3 regions of the Ectobacillus sp. OTK genome follow, and region 2 is predicted to be linked to each of the others. Evidence: a T-box and tRNA genes for the amino acid it is inferred to sense, from the RefSeq annotation. Region 2 holds a T-box; the other regions hold tRNA genes.
What was found. The T-box of region 2 lies ahead of thrS (threonine--tRNA ligase). A T-box ahead of a tRNA ligase gene usually reads a tRNA of that ligase, here a tRNA-Thr.

Region 1 (4,869 bases), 1.5 Mb from region 2:
CCGGAGATAGCTGGTTCTCCCCGAAATAGCTTTAGGGCTAGCCTCAAGCGCTAGAGTCTTGGAGGTAGAGCACTGATTGGACTAGGGGCCCCCATCGGGTTACCGAATTCAGTCAAACTCCGAATGCCAATGACTTATCCTTGGGAGTCAGACTGCGAGTGATAAGATCCGTAGTCAAAAGGGAAACAGCCCAGACCGCCAGCTAAGGTCCCAAAATGTATGTTAAGTGGAAAAGGATGTGGAGTTGCTTAGACAACTAGGATGTTGGCTTAGAAGCAGCCACCATTTAAAGAGTGCGTAATAGCTCACTAGTCGAGTGACTCTGCGCCGAAAATGTACCGGGGCTAAACATACTACCGAAGCTGCGGATTGATACCTTTTGGTATCAGTGGTAGGGGAGCGTTCTAAGGGCGGTGAAGCCAGATCGGAAGGACTGGTGGAGCGCTTAGAAGTGAGAATGCCGGTATGAGTAGCGAAAGATAGGTGAGAATCCTATCCACCGAATGCCTAAGGTTTCCTGAGGAAGGCTCGTCCGCTCAGGGTTAGTCGGGACCTAAGCCGAGGCCGAAAGGCGTAGGCGATGGACAACAGGTTGATATTCCTGTACCACCTCTTTACCGTTTGAGCGATGGAGGGACGCAGAAAGATAGGGGATGCATGCCGCTGGTTGTGCATGTCTAAGCAGTTAGGCTGGTAAGCAGGCAAATCCGCTTACCGTAAAGGCTGAGCTGTGATGGGGAAGCCCTTTATGGGCGAACTCCCTGATTCTACGCTGCCAAGAAAAGCTTCTAGCGATGGTAAATGGTGCCCGTACCGCAAACCGACACAGGTAGGCGAGGAGAGAATCCTAAGGTGAGCGAGAGAACTCTGGTTAAGGAACTCGGCAAAATGACCCCGTAACTTCGGGAGAAGGGGTGCTCTTCGTAAGGAGAGCCGCAGTGAATAGGCCCAAGCGACTGTTTAGCAAAAACACAGGTCTCTGCGAAGCCGCAAGGCGAAGTATAGGGGCTGACACCTGCCCGGTGCTGGAAGGTTAAGAGGAGAGGTTAGCTCCAGGCGAAGCTTTGAATCGAAGCCCCAGTAAACGGCGGCCGTAACTATAACGGTCCTAAGGTAGCGAAATTCCTTGTCGGGTAAGTTCCGACCCGCACGAAAGGTGTAACGACTTGGGCACTGTCTCAACCAGAGACTCGGTGAAATTATAGTACCTGTGAAGATGCAGGTTACCCGCGACAGGACGGAAAGACCCCGTGGAGCTTTACTGTAGCCTGATATTGAATTTTGGTACAGCTTGTACAGAATAGGCGGGAGCCTGGGAAGCCGGAGCGCCAGCTTCGGTGGAGGCGCCTGTGGGATACCGCTCTGGCTGTATTGAAGTTCTAACCCGCGCCCCTTATCGGGGCGGGAGACAGTGTCAGGTGGGCAGTTTGACTGGGGCGGTCGCCTCCTAAAGTGTAACGGAGGCGCCCAAAGGTTCCCTCAGAATGGTTGGAAATCATTCGAAGAGTGTAAAGGCATAAGGGAGCTTGACTGCGAGACCTACAAGTCGAGCAGGGACGAAAGTCGGGCTTAGTGATCCGGTGGTTCCGCATGGAAGGGCCATCGCTCAACGGATAAAAGCTACCCCGGGGATAACAGGCTTATCTCCCCCAAGAGTCCACATCGACGGGGAGGTTTGGCACCTCGATGTCGGCTCATCGCATCCTGGGGCTGTAGTCGGTCCCAAGGGTTGGGCTGTTCGCCCATTAAAGCGGTACGCGAGCTGGGTTCAGAACGTCGTGAGACAGTTCGGTCCCTATCCGTCGCGGGCGCAGGAAATTTGAGAGGAGCTGTCCTTAGTACGAGAGGACCGGGATGGACGCACCGCTGGTGTACCAGTTGTTCTGCCAAGGGCATCGCTGGGTAGCTATGTGCGGACGGGATAAGTGCTGAAAGCATCTAAGCATGAAGCCCCCCTCAAGATGAGATTTCCCATAGCGTCAAGCTAGTAAGATCCCTGAAAGATGATCAGGTTGATAGGTCTGAGGTGTAAGCGTGGCGACACGTGCAGCTGACAGATACTAATCGATCGAGGGCTTAATCATAATTACACAACGCAGTATGTTATCTAGTTTTGAAGGAATATCAAAATTCCTGTTGACTTTATAAAAGAGCGTGATATAATGATCATTGTCTCTAATATGAGTCAAGCAAATAGGTCTAGTGATGATGGCGAAGAGGTCACACCCGTTCCCATACCGAACACGGAAGTTAAGCTCTTCAGCGCCGATGGTAGTTGGGGGTTTCCCCCTGTGAGAGTAGGACGTCGCTAGGCTGGCCTAATAGGCTTAAAACAATTTATATTCCGCAATAGCTCAGCGGTAGAGCAATCGGCTGTTAACCGATAGGTCGTAGGTTCGAATCCTACTTGCGGAGCCAAATGGAGAGCTGTCCGAGAGGCCGAAGGAGCACGATTGGAAATCGTGTATACGTCACAAGCGTATCGAGGGTTCGAATCCCTCGCTCTCCGCCATTACATGGCCCGTTGGTCAAGCGGTTAAGACACCGCCCTTTCACGGCGGTAACACGGGTTCGAATCCCGTACGGGTCACCAACATGTGGAGGATTAGCTCAGCTGGGAGAGCATCTGCCTTACAAGCAGAGGGTCGGCGGTTCGAGCCCGTCATCCTCCACCATATAAATTGAATTTCTTATCATCGCGGGGTGGAGCAGTCTGGTAGCTCGTCGGGCTCATAACCCGAAGGTCGCAGGTTCAAATCCTGTCCCCGCAACCAAAGTGGTTCCGTGGTGTAGTGGTTAACATGCCTGCCTGTCACGCAGGAGATCGCGGGTTCGATCCCCGTCGGGACCGCCATTTGGCTCGGTAGCTCAGTCGGTAGAGCAGAGGACTGAAAATCCTCGTGTCGGCGGTTCGATTCCGTCCCGAGCCACCATTTGTTAAACTTTCTGGTTATAAAAAATATATTACGCCGGCTTAGCTCAATTGGTAGAGCAACTGACTTGTAATCAGTAGGTTGGGGGTTCAAGTCCTCTAGCCGGCATCATGTGGAGGGGTAGCGAAGTGGCTAAACGCGGCGGACTGTAAATCCGCTCCCTCAGGGTTCGGCGGTTCGAATCCGTCCCCCTCCACCATCTATAGGGGTATAGTTTAAAGGTAGAACAGAGGTCTCCAAAACCTCCGGTGTGGGTTCGATTCCTACTACCCCTGCCATTCTTGTAATGGCGGCTGTGGCGAAGTGGTTAACGCATTGGATTGTGGCTCCAACACTCGTGGGTTCGATTCCCATCAGTCGCCCCATTTAAACCTAAATCTTTACAGTGATTAGTGAATGGGTTATAATGGAGAATAATGAGGAATGTATTAATCAGAATTCACATATTGGATTCGAAGGTGTATAACATAAAGTTTTATCAGTGGGCTATAGCCAAGCGGTAAGGCAACGGACTTTGACTCCGTCATTCGTTGGTTCGAATCCAGCTAGCCCAGCCATATATGCGGAAGTAGTTCAGTGGTAGAATACAACCTTGCCAAGGTTGGGGTCGCGGGTTCGAATCCCGTCTTCCGCTCCAAAATATTCGGCGGCATAGCCAAGTGGTAAGGCCAAGGTCTGCAAAACCTTTATCCACCGGTTCGAATCCGGTTGCCGCCTCCATGCCGGTGTGGCGGAATTGGCAGACGCGCACGACTCAAAATCGTGTTCCTCTGGAGTGTCGGTTCGACCCCGACCACCGGTATAAAAAACCTTTACTATCAAAGTAAAGGTTTTTTTTTATGTAAATATAAAGAATGTGACAGCTTTTTGAACGAACGATCTTTCCGTTGGACGAGTGCTATATACGTTGGTATGATGTGTAATAGAAGATGCTTTCTGAGTATTACATGATGGAGTGGCAATACTAGAAGTAAATACAACAGCAACGGAGAATAAAGAATGAAGTCTAAACAGTTTTCTACATTATTTATGATTTTTTCGCTGGCATTTTTAATTTTGGTTGGGGTAATTGTTTATACAATTATAGGAAAGAAAACAGAAGATAAACAGGATCCATTCGCATATAAGGAGCAACAAACATTAGGGGATCAAGATGCCCCTGTCCATATTGTCGAGTTTGCAGATTTTAAATGTCCAGGCTGCAAAAAATGGGATGAGCATGTTCTTCCTCAAATCCAAAAGGAATATATTGATACGGGAAAAGCCCAGTTTCACTTTATTAACTTCCCATTCATTGGAGACGATTCTGATTTAGGCGCTGCTGCAGGCGAAGCAATTTACAAACAAAACCAAGATGCTTTTTGGAAGTTTTATGCTGAGCTGTATGCTGCTCAGCAAGATACGGATCAAGTGTGGATTACTGAGGAACTGCTTATGAAAATTGTAAAAGAGAAGCTCCCTGAAATTAATGTAAAGCAATTTCAAAAGGACTTGAATAGTCAAGCGATTCAAAAGATGGTTCAGCAGGATAGAGACTTAGCTTTAGAATTGAAGGTGCAAGGGGCTCCTACTGTTTATGTAAATGGAAGCCTTGTGGATGCTAACTATGATGGAATTAAGAATGCAATTGAAGAAGCATTGAAGAAGTGATAGGAAATATTCCTATCACTTCTTCTGTTTGAAAAGCTCTTTTTATTCTATTTTATACTGTATAAATATTTTATATAGATGTATAGTTGTTAGGCAGAAGCGCGCGACTTAAAATCGTGTTCCTCTGGAGTGTTGGTTCGAATCCGACTGCGGGCAGCTTATATTTCAGCAATTTAAAAAACATATTGACGTTGGATTTGTTTTCCATTATTGTGTTAATAAGTTATTCGTGAGTAACGTTACTCTCAAGTAATATAAACAAGCGATTGAAAGGAGGTGTTCAAAT
Region 2 (4,869 bases):
GCTCGATGTGATCTTAATGGATATCAATTTGACAGAAAATCAGTTAGATGGCCTAGAGGCTACTAAAGATATTTCATTGTACAAAGGATCGAAAATTAAAATCATCATGCTCACATCCCTTACGGATAAGGATGTGATTATAAAATCCTTCCAAAACGGGGCTATCAATTATATCACTAAGTCTAATCTTCAGGATATCGTAAAGGCTATACGAGAAGCCTATGCTAATAAACCTTCTATTCATTCAGATGCCGCCCCTATTATGCGGAACGAAATCCAGTTGATGCTCCTTACACCGACTGAACGGGAAATCTATGAACTGCGGGAAAAAGGATACAATAAAACACAAATGTCAGAGATGCTTCATAAATCGGTGAATACGATTAAAACCCAGCTGAGAAGCATCCGGAACAAGCTGTTTAAATAACAAACAGACTCTTTAGCCGACTTGTTAATGAGAGTATACATCTTCTTCCTTGTTAATTCTTGAAAATCAATAGTGAAATAAACAAAAGCCGATTTCCTTAGCGTAAGGAAAATCGGCTTTTGTTTGTGTCTTGCTCAACTGTCGCCCTGTTACTTACTACGTTCTTTTATTTGTTGTACAATCATATTTTTAAAGTCTTCAAATGGAGCACTTTCCGATTGTTGCTCTCCGTATTTTCTAACATTTACCGCATTTTCTTTCACTTCATTATCCCCTAGCACCAGCATGTATGGGATCTTTTGTATCTGTGCTTCTCTTATTTTGTACCCTAGCTTTTCATTACTTTTGTCAACTTTCACTCTTATTCCTAATTGCTTCAGTTTCGACTGAATCTTTAAGCAGTAGTCCAAGTGAACTTGTGAGACAGGGATAATTTGTACTTGTATCGGTGCAAGCCAAACAGGAAAAGCACCCGCAAAATGTTCGATTAAAATACCAAAAAAACGATCAATGGATCCAAAAATAGCACGATGAATCACAACAGGACGAACCTTTTCATTATTTTCATTGATATAAGTCAAATCAAATTTCTCCGGCATCTGAAAATCAAGTTGGATTGTTGCACATTGATGGCTCCGTTTTAATGCATCTTTAATATGAAAATCAATTTTTGGCCCATAAAATGCTCCATCACCTTCGTTCAAGTGGTATTTAATGCCTAAGTTTTCAAGTACATTCTTTAATGCTCCTTCAGAAAGTTCCCAAAGGTTGTCATCACCTAATGAATCCTCTGGACGAGTCGAAAGCTCCACAGAGTATTCGAAACCAAAAGTGCGATACACTTGATTAACTAGATCAAACACCTGTTTAATTTCACTTTCAATTTGATCCTCTCGCACAAAGATATGGGCATCGTCCTGACAAAATGTACGAACCCGAAGCATTCCATTTAAAGCACCGCTATATTCATGCCGATGAACTTGACCAAACTCTGCTAAACGAATAGGTAAATCTCGATAGGAGTAAAGATTATTTTTAAAAATCAGCATATGCCCCGGACAATTCATTGGCTTCATCGCAAATCTTGTATGATCGACTTCGGAAAAATACATGTTTTCATGGTAATGATCCCAGTGGCCCGACCGCTCCCATAATCTTTGGTTCATCATAAATGGAGTACGAACTTCATCATAACCGGCACTGCTTTGAAGTTCACGAGAAAAATTTTCCAACTCATTTCTAATAATTTGTCCTTTCGGTAAATAAAACGGCATTCCCGGTGCTTCCTCAGAAAACATAAACAACTCTAATTGTTTTCCTAACTTCCGGTGATCTCGTTTTGCAGCTTCCTCTAAGAAATTTAGATATTCATTTAAATCCTTTTTCCTTTTAAAGGCCACTCCATAAACTCGTTGAAGAACTTCGTTTTGACTATCGCCTCGCCAGTAAGCACCTGATACACGAGTTAATTTGAATGCTTTGATTAAACCTGTAGATGGAAGGTGAGGACCACGGCAAAGATCAATAAATTCTCCTTGTTGATAAAGAGTTATTCTTTCATTTTTGGGAATGGCCTTTAGTATTTCTACCTTGAATGGCTCACCTTTTTCTTCAAATAATTTTTCAGCTTCTTCATAAGAAACTTCAATTCGTTTGATTTCTAAATTCTCGTTTATGATATTTTCCATCTCTTTTTCAATAGCAAGCAGGTCATCGGAAGTCAAGCTGTGTCCTAGTTTCAAATCATAGTAAAATCCATCTTCAATGACTGGTCCTATACCCAATTTCACATTACTATAAAGCCTTTTCACGGCTTGTGCCAATACATGCGCTGATGAGTGCCTTAAAACCTGCAATCCTTCTTCTGAATCTAAAGTTAAAACAGAGAGCTTCGCATCCTTTCCTAACTCGTAGCTTAAATCTACCAGTTGTTCATCTACTTTCCCTGCAACTGCATTTTTTCCTAAGCTTGAGCTAATGGACTCTGCCACACTTTCTACTGTAATGCCTTTCGGAAACTCCTTTACTTTTCCATCTGGAAATTGAACTTGAACTAATTTTTCACTCATAACAATAAACACTCCTTTAAAATAATAAATAAAAACGCACTCATCCCTCAGCAAGGGACGAGTGCGTTATACCCGTGGTTCCACCCAATTTCCCATAAGTTAAAAAGATAACTTACGGCTTTGGTGCTGTAACGCAGCATGGACGATATCGGATACTAAAGTTCCCCGATATAGCTCAAAGGTGGTAAATTATTTTCCTAAGCTAGGAAGGTCGCAGCTTTTCCTTCCCTCTCTGAAAACCGTAAAAATAATTCGTGTCCTTTTCATCGCAATAATTTTATATTTATGATTGTAGAATAAAAAAACGCACTCATCCCTCAGCAAGGGACGAGTGCGTTATACCCGTGGTTCCACCCAATTTCCCGTAAGTTCCAAAAGATACCTTACGGCTTTGGTGCTGTAACGCAGCATGGACGGTATTGGATACTAAAGTTCCCCAATACAGCTCGAAGGTGGTAAATTATTTTCCTAAGTTAGGAAGATCGCAGCTTTTTCTTCCCTCTCTGAAAACCGTAAAAATAATTCGTGTCCTCTTCATCGCAATAATTTTATATGAATGATTGTAGAATAAAAAACGCACTCATCCCTCAGTAAGGGACGAGTGCGTTATACCCGTGGTTCCACCCATTTTCCCATAAGTTAAAAAGATAACTTACGGCTTTGGTGCTGTAACGTAGCATAGACGGTATTGGATACTAAAGTTCCCCAATACAGCTCAAAGGTGGTAAGCTACTTTCCTGCGTTAGGAAGATCTCAGCTTTTCTTCCCTCTCTGGAAACCGTAAAAAGTAACTCATGTCCTTATCAGTGCTTTTTTTAAATTCAAACAGTTGATTTAAATTATTTTACATTATATAGAAAATTACCATAAATAGCAACACCTTATTTTAAAACTTTTTTGTTAGGAGTACCATCTCCATTGCTAGAATCATTTCTGCACCTCTGAATCGTGCATTAGCTCCTCGTACATCTTACTTTTTTGATCAAGGAACAATTTTGTTTCCCTGCTATTTTTATAGAAGGAATTCCAACCCCTCTCTTCAAGAATGGTTTTCCATGTATGCGTTTTAACCATTTTCCTAATGGCTTCATCCCAATAAGCAATTTCTTCTTCCGTCATATTTGGAGGACCCATTACTCCTCTCCAGTGTTGAAATACTAAATCAATCCCTTGTTCTTTCCAGGTTGGAACTTCTGGCAGTTGTTTCAGCCTTTTAGGAGAAGATACAGCTAAAATATTCACTTTTCCTGCTTTGTATTGTTTTTCCGCCTCTGACAAGGCCAATGTCGCCACATCAATCTGCTTATCAATTAAAGCATTTACAACCTTCTCTTTATTTTCATAGACGAAAAACTCAAGTTCTGCAGGATTTATTTCAAATGCTTTACTTACTTGCACAAAAGATAAATGATCGTCATTGCCTAAGCCAGGGGCAACACCAATTTTAACCAATTCCTTGTCTTTCTTCAGCTTTTCCATTAATTCTTTTGCATTGTCTATACTAGCATCTTTTGATACGACAACTACTTCCCATTCGGCTGCTAAGGTAGCAATTGGGGTGAAATCTTTATATGTTAGCTTACTATGACCTAATATATGATTGGTTATGAGTAGGCTCGAATTCATAGCAAGTACATGACCGCTTTGCTGCTTTGTATACTTCCATCCTACATCACCGCTGCCTCCCACTTTGTTCGTAATAACAATTGGTTTCGTAAAGATTTTCTCCTCTTTTAAAGTTCTTTGCATCGCCCGCGCAGTCAAATCCCACCCCGCGCCTACAACATTAGGTGCAACTAATTCCACTTGTTCTATGTCTATTTTGTTAGTGCCGGGGGACTTTTCTAGAGAACAGCCTGCTATCGTCCCAACAAACAGCCATATGAATGGTAATAATCTTTTTTTCATGACTTCTATCACTCCGTTGTTTGTGCCTTGCACCTCGCTTCATCTAACTGCTTAGAGAAAAGATAATTGTCTAAAGCAGTTACAGGCATATGTACGTTTGTTTTCCATAAAAAATGGACTGTGCAGTTTCAAATAAGAAATATTCATGTGAGGCAATATTTACGTTCTGGGCGCCCGATAATGCCATATTCATACTCTACTGTGCATTCATTAATTGAAACTAAATATTCTAAATATCTTCTTGCTGTTGTTCTTGAAGCACCCATCTGTTCTCCCATTTCTTCTATTGTAATTCCGCCTTCTAAATCCCGTATAATTTCTTTTACCTTTTGCAGCGTTAACGGATCAACACCTGTAGGTAAGTTTTTCTGACTGACATCCTTTGTTTGTGTCGTACCAAAAAACATATCAATGAATGGTTGATTAACTTCACTGCAACTGCTTAATAGTTGCTTCTTTTTCTTA
Region 3 (4,869 bases), 1.1 Mb from region 2:
AGCATCCACTGCCGGTTTGTCCTTCACACGAATAGCATCTGTAATGACCTGAGCCTTCTCCCATGTATCGTTATGTAAAAATTCATACGGATTATTTGGATTTCGCTTTTCTATATATAAATCCTGCACATCAGAACCGACATTGGTAATCCCCCATGCAACAAATTCATTATGACCGACAACAATACCTGGTATACCTGCCAATACCTCTCCGCTTACATTTACCTCAGGAGACTGCAAATGCGTTTCATACCAAGTAGACGGTGTAGTAAGAGGCACAGACAAATTATTGGCTAAAATAGGCTTTCCAGACTTTGTCTTACTTCCGCTTACAACCCAATTGCTGCTGCCATTTAGTTCATGCGGAACTACTTCCTCTGTAAAAAGCTTTGATAGATCTAAATGTGTTTGCTTTACTGCAGCTATAATCTCAGCTGCGTCCTTCGGATAAGCCGGGAACAAATCAAGCGCCTTTTCCTCTGACACCGTATTTAATAAATATTGACGAAATGCTTGCCCCTTCCACTGTCCCCCTAAATCAAAAGCCATATACTTTCCAATTGTTAAAGAGTCTACTGGTGTCCATGGCTTTGGCTCATAACCAAGAAATGTAAATTCAATCGGCCACTTATTTGCTTTTCGTGCCTCATTTATGTATAAATTCACACCTTCCGCATACCACTTTAACACCTGTTTAGCTTCATTCGAATATACATTATAGGACGCTTCGGCTGCTCTTCGTAAACCAAGCGTCAGAAAAAATCGATCTTGTTCTATTGTTTGTTCACCGATTACTTCACTCAACTCGCCAGATGCCTGCCGACGACTTAAATCCATTTGAAATAATCTATCCTGTGCTGTTACGTACCCTTGAGACACATATAAATCATGCAGATTTTTTGCTTCAATATGCGGTACTCCATTTTGGTCTCTCGTGACCGTTACCAAGTCCTGCAATCCTCTTAAGGAAATTTCCCCCTTAATAACGGGCAAACTTCTTTTTACATATAATGTCCCACCTGTATAGGCAACTGTAAGGAGTAGTAAAATAGAAACGGTAAATATAACAAGAAATCGAACCCATCTTCTTTGTTTTGACTGCTGCTGAGTGACTGTATCCTGCATCATGCCCACACTCCTTTATGAGATTGGAAAAGCTCTATTTAGTAATAGGATTGAAATAAATTATCCATTTGCCTCACTTATAATTCACTGTTTTAAATTTCCTAAGTTCTCCCTCTTCATCTTCTTAAACCTCCGATTTAGCGGTCCACGTCTTTGTCCATATTAGTTCCATTATATGTCTCCCTTTAGAGAAAATCTTATATAATATTCTTTTTTTTACTCTATTTCCCTTTTTCTATATAAAAAGAATCGATAAAATATCAGTTCCTTAAATTATTTATTCTTTATATGAACAAAAAAAGAGCCAGCAAATATTGCTGACTCTTTTTTAATGACCCGTACGGGATTCGAACCCGTGTTACCGCCGTGAAAGGGCGGTGTCTTAACCACTTGACCAACGGGCCATATGGCTCCGCAAGTAGGATTCGAACCTACGACCTATCGGTTAACAGCCGATTGCTCTACCGCTGAGCTATTGCGGAATAATTCAATTTAAATAATTGAAACAATGGGCCTAAATGGACTCGAACCATCGACCTCACGCTTATCAGGCGTGCGCTCTAACCAGCTGAGCTATAGGCCCTCTTTGGCAGGGGCAGTAGGAATCGAACCCACACTGGAGGTTTTGGAGACCTCAGTTCTACCTTTAAACTATACCCCTAAAGGTATGCCGGCTAGAGGACTTGAACCCCCAACCTACTGATTACAAGTCAGTTGCTCTGCCAATTGAGCTAAGCCGGCGTAATATATTTTTTATAACCAGAAAGTTTAACAAATGGTGGCTCGGGACGGAATCGAACCGCCGACACGAGGATTTTCAGTCCTCTGCTCTACCGACTGAGCTACCGAGCCAAATGGCGGTCCCGACGGGGATCGAACCCGCGATCTCCTGCGTGACAGGCAGGCATGTTAACCACTACACCACGGAACCATTTTGGTTGCGGGGACAGGATTTGAACCTGCGACCTTCGGGTTATGAGCCCGACGAGCTACCAGACTGCTCCACCCCGCGACGATAATATACTAAATATAAAATGGAGGAGGGTGTGGGATTTGAACCCACGGACGTGTTACCGTCTCCGGTTTTCAAGACCGGTGTATTAAGCCGCTCTACCAACCCTCCATAAAAGTGGAGCCTAGCGGGATCGAACCGCTGACCTCCTGCGTGCAAAGCAGGCGCTCTCCCAGCTGAGCTAAGGCCCCATAAAGCGCGCCCGAAAGGACTCGAACCCATAACCTTCTGATCCGTAGTCAGACGCTCTATCCAATTGAGCTACGGGCGCATATGTTGAACATATTTTGTATGAAGCAGTGCCGAGGGCCGGGCTCGAACCGGCACGGTAGTCACCTACCGCAGGATTTTAAGTCCTGTGCGTCTGCCAATTCCGCCACCCCGGCATGAAAGCGGAAGACGGGATTCGAACCCGCGACCCCAACCTTGGCAAGGTTGTATTCTACCACTGAACTACTTCCGCATGACAAACACTGCAATCCTATACAATTGTAAATGGTGCGGGTGAAGGGACTCGAACCCCCACGCCAAAGGCGCCAGATCCTAAGTCTGGTGCGTCTGCCAATTCCGCCACACCCGCAAATGTGAGCCATGAAGGACTCGAACCTTCGACCCTCTGATTAAAAGTCAGATGCTCTACCGACTGAGCTAATGGCTCATAATGGCTGGGCTAGCTGGATTCGAACCAACGAATGACGGAGTCAAAGTCCGTTGCCTTACCGCTTGGCTATAGCCCATTGATTTAACTTCATGTTATACATCTTTGAATTCACTACGTGAATCCTCACCGCAAGATTGTTTTCTTTTACTTCAAGCCTTACCTCTTCGAATTACTTCGTAGAAGTAAAGGTAAACAATCCGATATTTCTTAGATGCTCGCTTGTTCCAATTTTGCTTCACTAGAATGATCTGCATAAAGCAAAGATAAATCAAACGATATCTCCTACTATTTTTTCACAATATTCCAAATTTTATACACGAAATAATGGTGGAGGGGGACGGATTCGAACCGCCGAACCCCGAGGGAGCGGATTTACAGTCCGCCGCGTTTAGCCACTTCGCTACCCCTCCAATTATATGGTGGAGGATGACGGGCTCGAACCGCCGACCCTCTGCTTGTAAGGCAGATGCTCTCCCAGCTGAGCTAATCCTCCACATCGCCTAGCGACGTCCTACTCTCACAGGGGGAAACCCCCAACTACCATCGGCGCTGAAGAGCTTAACTTCCGTGTTCGGTATGGGAACGGGTGTGGCCTCTTCGCCATCATCACTAGACCTATTTGCTTGACTCATATTAGAGACAATGATCATTATATCATGCTCTTTTATAAAGTCAACAGGAATTTTGCTATTCCTTCAAAACTAGATAACACGCTGCGCTTTGTAATGTTTTTATATCCAGCTCCAGTTCGCAGCTCTCTCTGGTCAAATAACCTCATGCAACGAAGTCTATCGGCTTCTTTTGCCTGAGAACATTTGCCCTACGGAGCTAACCGCTCACGTCCGCTTTTAGTTTATGATTAAGCCCTCGATCGATTAGTATCTGTCAGCTGCACGTGTCGCCACGCTTACACCTCAGACCTATCAACCTGATCATCTTTCAGGGATCTTACTAGCTTGACGCTATGGGAAATCTCATCTTGAGGGGGGCTTCATGCTTAGATGCTTTCAGCACTTATCCCGTCCGCACATAGCTACCCAGCGATGCCCTTGGCAGAACAACTGGTACACCAGCGGTGCGTCCATCCCGGTCCTCTCGTACTAAGGACAGCTCCTCTCAAATTTCCTGCGCCCGCGACGGATAGGGACCGAACTGTCTCACGACGTTCTGAACCCAGCTCGCGTACCGCTTTAATGGGCGAACAGCCCAACCCTTGGGACCGACTACAGCCCCAGGATGCGATGAGCCGACATCGAGGTGCCAAACCTCCCCGTCGATGTGGACTCTTGGGGGAGATAAGCCTGTTATCCCCGGGGTAGCTTTTATCCGTTGAGCGATGGCCCTTCCATGCGGAACCACCGGATCACTAAGCCCGACTTTCGTCCCTGCTCGACTTGTAGGTCTCGCAGTCAAGCTCCCTTATGCCTTTACACTCTTCGAATGATTTCCAACCATTCTGAGGGAACCTTTGGGCGCCTCCGTTACACTTTAGGAGGCGACCGCCCCAGTCAAACTGCCCACCTGACACTGTCTCCCGCCCCGATAAGGGGCGCGGGTTAGAACTTCAATACAGCCAGAGCGGTATCCCACAGGCGCCTCCACCGAAGCTGGCGCTCCGGCTTCCCAGGCTCCCGCCTATTCTGTACAAGCTGTACCAAAATTCAATATCAGGCTACAGTAAAGCTCCACGGGGTCTTTCCGTCCTGTCGCGGGTAACCTGCATCTTCACAGGTACTATAATTTCACCGAGTCTCTGGTTGAGACAGTGCCCAAGTCGTTACACCTTTCGTGCGGGTCGGAACTTACCCGACAAGGAATTTCGCTACCTTAGGACCGTTATAGTTACGGCCGCCGTTTACTGGGGCTTCGATTCAAAGCTTCGCCTGGAGCTAACCTCTCCTCTTAACCTTCCAGCACCGGGCAGGTGTCAGCCCCTATACTTCGCCTTGCGGCTTCGCAGAGACCTGTGTTTTTGCTAAACAGTCGCTTGGGCCTATTCACTGCGGCTCTCCTTACGAAGAGCACCCCTTCTCCCGAAGTTACGGGGTCATTTTGCCGAGTTCCTTAACCA

Region 1: it encodes a tRNA-Thr, which carries the amino acid that the T-box ahead of thrS (threonine--tRNA ligase) is inferred to sense. The anticodon was not compared.
Region 3: it encodes a tRNA-Thr, which carries the amino acid that the T-box ahead of thrS (threonine--tRNA ligase) is inferred to sense. The anticodon was not compared.

What each region holds. Positions count from the first base shown of each region.
Region 1 is NZ_AP048547.1:603,980-608,848, forward strand. Features, by position in the region: rRNA gene AC6HZ4_RS03065 (23S ribosomal RNA) at 1-2,084, shown strand, start outside; rRNA gene rrf (5S ribosomal RNA) at 2,199-2,314, shown strand; tRNA gene AC6HZ4_RS03075 (tRNA-Asn) at 2,344-2,418, shown strand; tRNA gene AC6HZ4_RS03080 (tRNA-Ser) at 2,422-2,512, shown strand; tRNA gene AC6HZ4_RS03085 (tRNA-Glu) at 2,519-2,593, shown strand; tRNA gene AC6HZ4_RS03090 (tRNA-Val) at 2,600-2,675, shown strand; tRNA gene AC6HZ4_RS03095 (tRNA-Met) at 2,698-2,774, shown strand; tRNA gene AC6HZ4_RS03100 (tRNA-Asp) at 2,779-2,854, shown strand; tRNA gene AC6HZ4_RS03105 (tRNA-Phe) at 2,858-2,933, shown strand; tRNA gene AC6HZ4_RS03110 (tRNA-Thr) at 2,969-3,041, shown strand; tRNA gene AC6HZ4_RS03115 (tRNA-Tyr) at 3,048-3,132, shown strand; tRNA gene AC6HZ4_RS03120 (tRNA-Trp) at 3,138-3,211, shown strand; tRNA gene AC6HZ4_RS03125 (tRNA-His) at 3,223-3,298, shown strand; tRNA gene AC6HZ4_RS03130 (tRNA-Gln) at 3,416-3,490, shown strand; tRNA gene AC6HZ4_RS03135 (tRNA-Gly) at 3,496-3,570, shown strand; tRNA gene AC6HZ4_RS03140 (tRNA-Cys) at 3,579-3,653, shown strand; tRNA gene AC6HZ4_RS03145 (tRNA-Leu) at 3,655-3,735, shown strand; gene AC6HZ4_RS03150 (DsbA family protein) at 3,933-4,583, shown strand; gene AC6HZ4_RS03155 (TetR/AcrR family transcriptional regulator) at 4,868-4,869, shown strand, end outside.
Region 2 is NZ_AP048547.1:2,141,937-2,146,805, reverse strand. Features, by position in the region: gene AC6HZ4_RS10375 (response regulator) at 1-427, shown strand, start outside; gene thrS (threonine--tRNA ligase) at 577-2,496, opposite strand; T-box leader at 2,547-2,772, opposite strand; T-box leader at 2,817-3,043, opposite strand; T-box leader at 3,087-3,312, opposite strand; gene AC6HZ4_RS10365 (tripartite tricarboxylate transporter substrate binding protein) at 3,424-4,404, opposite strand; gene AC6HZ4_RS10360 (response regulator) at 4,548-4,869, opposite strand, start outside.
Region 3 is NZ_AP048547.1:1,017,748-1,022,616, reverse strand. Features, by position in the region: gene AC6HZ4_RS05100 (penicillin acylase family protein) at 1-1,125, opposite strand, end outside; tRNA gene AC6HZ4_RS05095 (tRNA-Glu) at 1,458-1,529, opposite strand; tRNA gene AC6HZ4_RS05090 (tRNA-Asn) at 1,533-1,607, opposite strand; tRNA gene AC6HZ4_RS05085 (tRNA-Ile) at 1,635-1,708, opposite strand; tRNA gene AC6HZ4_RS05080 (tRNA-Trp) at 1,713-1,786, opposite strand; tRNA gene AC6HZ4_RS05075 (tRNA-Thr) at 1,794-1,866, opposite strand; tRNA gene AC6HZ4_RS05070 (tRNA-Phe) at 1,902-1,977, opposite strand; tRNA gene AC6HZ4_RS05065 (tRNA-Asp) at 1,981-2,056, opposite strand; tRNA gene AC6HZ4_RS05060 (tRNA-Met) at 2,061-2,137, opposite strand; tRNA gene AC6HZ4_RS05055 (tRNA-Ser) at 2,161-2,248, opposite strand; tRNA gene AC6HZ4_RS05050 (tRNA-Ala) at 2,256-2,328, opposite strand; tRNA gene AC6HZ4_RS05045 (tRNA-Arg) at 2,335-2,408, opposite strand; tRNA gene AC6HZ4_RS05040 (tRNA-Leu) at 2,438-2,523, opposite strand; tRNA gene AC6HZ4_RS05035 (tRNA-Gly) at 2,529-2,600, opposite strand; tRNA gene AC6HZ4_RS05030 (tRNA-Leu) at 2,634-2,717, opposite strand; tRNA gene AC6HZ4_RS05025 (tRNA-Lys) at 2,723-2,795, opposite strand; tRNA gene AC6HZ4_RS05020 (tRNA-Gln) at 2,800-2,874, opposite strand; tRNA gene AC6HZ4_RS05015 (tRNA-Tyr) at 3,124-3,208, opposite strand; tRNA gene AC6HZ4_RS05010 (tRNA-Val) at 3,216-3,291, opposite strand; rRNA gene rrf (5S ribosomal RNA) at 3,297-3,412, opposite strand; rRNA gene AC6HZ4_RS05000 (23S ribosomal RNA) at 3,654-4,869, opposite strand, start outside.